One region of the Streptomyces sp. NPDC005784 genome, then DNA from elsewhere that is predicted to be linked to it. Evidence: predicted binding sites of a transcription regulator. Region 1 holds the regulator's gene; the other holds the start of a gene.
The links. The regulator HspR, encoded in region 1, represses chaperone genes until heat shock. The targets are predictions, from matches to a motif close to TTGAGNNNNNNNNNCTCAA.
Positions count from the first base shown of each region.

Region 2: the regulator HspR is predicted to act here: its motif matches at 1,318-1,336, upstream of lon (endopeptidase La).

Region 1 is NZ_JBIAIQ010000002.1:258,410-260,803, reverse strand. Features, by position in the region: gene dnaJ (molecular chaperone DnaJ) at 1-1,013, shown strand, start outside; gene ACFYR3_RS04025 (heat shock protein transcriptional repressor HspR) at 1,021-1,473, shown strand; gene ACFYR3_RS04020 (hypothetical protein) at 1,786-1,986, opposite strand.
Region 2 is NZ_JBIAIQ010000013.1:195,745-198,138, forward strand. Features, by position in the region: gene ACFYR3_RS22275 (rhomboid-like protein) at 1-436, shown strand, start outside; gene ACFYR3_RS22280 (hypothetical protein) at 744-1,022, opposite strand; gene lon (endopeptidase La) at 1,359-2,394, shown strand, end outside.

The DNA of each region.
Region 1 (2,394 bases):
ACGACGTGCTCGGCGACCCCAAGAAGCGCAAGGAGTACGACGAGGCACGCGCCCTCTTCGGCAACGGTGGCTTCCGGCCGGGTCCCGGAGCGGGCGGCGGCAACTTCAACTTCGACCTGGGCGACCTCTTCGGAGGCGGCGCCCAGGGCCAGGGAGCGGGAGGAGCCGGCGGCTTCGGCGGCGGTATAGGTGACGTCTTCGGGGGCCTGTTCAACCGCGGCGGCGCCACCACGGGCACCCGTACGCAGCCCCGGCGCGGCCAGGACATCGACACCGAGGTGACGCTCTCCTTCACGGAGGCGGTGGACGGCGCGACCGTTCCGCTGCGCATGACCTCGCAGGCGCCCTGCAAGGCATGTTCGGGCACCGGCGACGCGAACGGCACACCGCGCGTGTGCCCGACGTGCGTCGGCACCGGTCAGGTCGCCCGCGGCTCGGGCGGTGGCTTCTCGCTCACCGACCCGTGCCCGGACTGCAAGGGCCGCGGACTGATCTCGGAGAACCCCTGCGAGATCTGCAAGGGCAGCGGCCGTGCCAAGTCGTCCCGGACCATGCAGGTCCGGATCCCCGCGGGCGTCAGCGACAACCAGCGGATCCGGCTGCGCGGCAAGGGCGCGCCCGGCGAGCGGGGCGGCCCGTCCGGCGACCTGTACGTCACGGTCCATGTGGACGCCCACCCCGTCTTCGGCCGCAAGGACGACAACCTCACCGTCACCGTCCCCGTCACCTTCACGGAGGCGGCACTGGGCGGCGAGGTGAAGGTGCCGACGCTGGGCGGCCCCCCGGTGACCCTGAAACTGCCGCCGGGCACCCCCAACGGACGCACCATGCGCGCCCGGGGCAGGGGCGCGGTCCGCAAGGACGGCACGCGGGGCGACCTCCTGGTCACCGTCGAAGTGACGGTTCCCCAGGACCTGTCCGGCAAGGCTCGTGACGCTCTGGAGGCGTATCGCGAGGCGACCGCGGGTGAGGATCCGCGGGCGGAGCTGTTCCAGGCCGCGAAGGGAGCATGACGGAGCCATGGATACGACCGGTCGTCGACGCAACCCGTACGAACTGACCGAGGAGACTCCGGTCTACGTCATCTCGGTGGCGGCCCAGCTCTCCGGACTGCACCCGCAGACCCTGCGTCAGTACGACCGGCTCGGCCTGGTCTCTCCCGACCGTACGGCGGGCCGGGGCCGCCGTTACTCGGCCCGCGACATCGAGCTGCTGCGCACCGTCCAGCAGCTGTCGCAGGACGAGGGCATCAACCTGGCCGGCATCAAGCGCATCATCGAGCTGGAGAACCAGGTGGCCGCGCTCCAGTCCCGTGTCGTGGAGCTGGAGTCGGCCCTCGACGGCGCCGCGGCGGCCATGCAGCAGCGCGAGGCCGCCGTGCACGCCTCCTACCGCCGTGACCTGGTCCCGTACCAGGAGGTCCAGCAGACCAGCGCGCTGGTGGTGTGGCGTCCCAAGCGGTCGGCCGAGTAGAACCCGGTCGGCCGAGTGGAGAACCCGGTCGCCGAGCAGGACCCGGACACCCGAAGGGGCCCGGAGGTCATCGACCTCCGGGCCCCTTCGCGCGTTCACGGTGCGCGGGGACCCCGTCACCGGCGCCGGGCGCCGACTCGGTGCCGTCGCCGTGGACGGCCGTCACCCGGTGGTTCCAGCCGTCGCCTGGACCAGCCGTCACCCCCTTAGTAGTAGGTGACGCCCTGCTCGGCCGTGGCGTCACGGTACGGGACCTGTTCGGTGCTGCCGACGCTGCCGGAGGAGCCGTTTTCGGACGTCGCCCGGGACACCTCATGACGAGGTCGCTCCCAGGACCGCGCTCCGGCCGGTCGGCTGTCCGCCCCTCCAGGAGGAGTCGGTGTCGGCCGGGCCCTGGGGCACGGCGGGCGCCCTCCGGTCGGTGGTGGTCACCGCGCGGTCCGTCGTGCCCGCGGACTCGTTGCCGGGCTCGGCGTGGGCGCGGACCTCGTCGTACCAGGTATCGCCGGTCACCGGGAGGGGCGCGTCGGTGTACGGGTTGGCGGTCGTGGCGGTCCGTCACGCCCCAAGTGGTGGCGCCCTGCGGCGGCGGAGGACGCGCTGTCGCGCGAGGTCCGTGTCCCGCGTTCTTGGACCAGGAGACCTCGGCCCTGCCCCTGGCGGTGTCGTAGGACGCCGAAGAACCCGTGGGAACAAGTGGCTCGATCTGATCGGCGCCAACGGAGTTGACGGGTTTGCGGTTGAAAGTGTTGTTTGCCTTGACTGTCCAGTTGGCCAAATGGATGCACAGATTGTGCTTTCCGGGCTGAATGGCGAGATTCACCGTTTTTGGCTGAATGGGCGAGATGTTCTTTCGGGGGCCCGCGGGTCCGACGCGGATGCGCCGGAGCCCTCGTTCCGGTCGGCGGCGGAGTCGCGGTC
Region 2 (2,394 bases), on a different contig from region 1:
CGTCGGCGGGATCGCCTCGCCGTACGCGGTCGGCTTTCTGCTCGTGCTGACGGCGCTGGAGCGTCGTACGGGCACGGCGTGGGCGGCCGGTGTCTTCCTGCTCGGCCATGTGGCGGCCACGCTGGCCACCGAAGTGCCGGTCGGTCTGGCGGTGCTGGCGGGCGTCCTGCCCGTCGGCTCACTGCACAGGCTCGACTACGGCATCAGCTTCGGCGTCGCCGCGAGCGTCGGTTCGCTCGCGGGACTCCTCTCTCCCTGGCTGCGCCGACCGCTCCTGATCGGCTTCGGCGCGGTCCTCGTTCAGGACCTGATCCTCATGACCGACCCCGTGACGGACGGGGGCCACCTGATCGCGCTGGCGATCGGCGTCGCGACCTGGCCACTGGTACGGCAGCGGCACCGGCACCGATTCCCCGGGCCGGTCGCGCGGCGCTGAGCCGCGGGCTCCCCGATCGGAAGACGCTCCGATCGGCTCAGGGGCGTCGCGTCCCTGTCGTCGCGGACGCGAGGCGACCCGTTGAGCCGTCGGGGTGACGGCCGACGCGCTCACCCATGAACGCCGTGCGTGACCCGACCGCACCCGGTGTGCTCGCGCGGGTGGCCGCACGCCGGCGCGGGCCGCACGGCCGACCCTCGGGTTCCACGCGTCCTGCTGCTGGTGACGGCAGCGCCCGGCCGTCGGGCGAGGTCCGCAGCGACGGCGCCCGACAGCAACGGCCGGGGATATCCGGCACAGGGCCTAGCTAGCGGGCGGGCGACCCGTTCTGGGCGTCGGACGCGGACTGCCATGCCTGTACGCCCGCCAGGGACGCCTCCTTGGCCTGCCGCCACTTCATGGCGGCCTGCTGGGTCGGAGGCACGTCCATGGCGCGGATCATGCTCCGGCCTGCGGAGAACACGGCGACGGCCGCGATGGCCATGCCGCTGAATGCCACCAGGGCACCGGCCGCGGTGAGCACGGCACCGGTCGTGACGAGCCGGCGGTCGATGTCGAACGTGGGCTGGGAGTGGTGATGGTTCATGACTCCACCTTCCAACGGCAAGTGGTCACCCCGCATCCCGAGCGACGGCGCAAGAAGCCGGGCCGGCCGAGCAGTGGCACGTGCGGCCTGGTGGCGGGCGAGCAGGTGATCCGTGACCGAACCGGACGTTCCGGCGACGACAGCCACTCGATCGGTACCGGGTCCCGCGCGTCGCTCGATCGGTACCCGGTCCGCGCATGGCGGATGACCAGCGGCGATCCGTACGGGTCCGGGAGATCGGAAGTGATCGCTCACAGCGAACAGTCCCCCGGGAACATTGCGGGGCTCCCATGCATTGAGTCGACATAGCTCAACTTGAATGCCGAAGGGGAGATCATGGCTTCGACGTCCGCATCACTCACTTTGCCCGTGCTGCCGCTCGATGACGAGGTCGTGCTGCCCGGAATGGTCGTTCCGCTGGATCTGAACGACACCGATGTACGCGCCGCGGTGGAGGCCGCTCAGGCCGCTGCCCGTTCAACGCCCGGCAAGCCCCAGGTACTCCTGGTGCCACGCATCGACGGGACCTACGCGAGCACCGGAGTGCTCGGTACCGTCGAGCAGGTCGGCCGACTGGCCGACGGCGACCCGGGCGCGCTGATTCGAGGGCGTGGGCGCGTGAAGGTGGGCGCGGGGACCACGGGTCCCGGTGCCGCACTCTGGGTCGAGGGCACCCGGGTCGAGGAGACCGTGCCCGACCCCCTGCCCGGCCGGGTCGCCGACCTGGTGAAGGAATACAAGGCCCTGGCCACCAGCTGGCTGCGCAAGCGCGCCGCCTGGCAGGTCGTCGACCGGGTGCAGCAGATCGACGACGTTTCCGCTCTTGCCGACAATTCCGGTTACTCACCGTTCCTTTCCGTCGAACAGAAGGTCGAGCTGCTGGAGACCGCCGACCCGGTGGCCCGGCTGAAGCTCGCCACCGAGCAGCTCCGCGAGCACCTCGCCGAGCAGGATGTCGCCGAGTCCATCGCCAAGGACGTCCAGGAGGGCGTCGACAAGCAGCAGCGCGAGTTCCTGCTGCGGCGCCAGCTGGAAGCCGTACGCAAGGAGCTGCGCGACCTCAAGGGCGAGGACGGCGAGGACGAGTCCGACGACTACCGTGCCCGCGTCGAGGCCGCCGACCTTCCGGAGAGCGTCCGCGAGGCCGCCCTCAAGGAGGTCGAGAAGCTGGAGCGGTCCAGTGACCAGTCGCCCGAGGGAAGCTGGATCCGGACCTGGCTCGACACCGTCCTGGAGCTGCCGTGGAACGAGCGGACCGAGGACGCGTACGACATCAGGGGCGCCCAGTCCGTGCTCGACGCCGAGCACGCCGGACTGGAGGACGTGAAGGAGCGCATCACCGAGTACCTGGCCGTGCGCAAGCGGCGTGCCG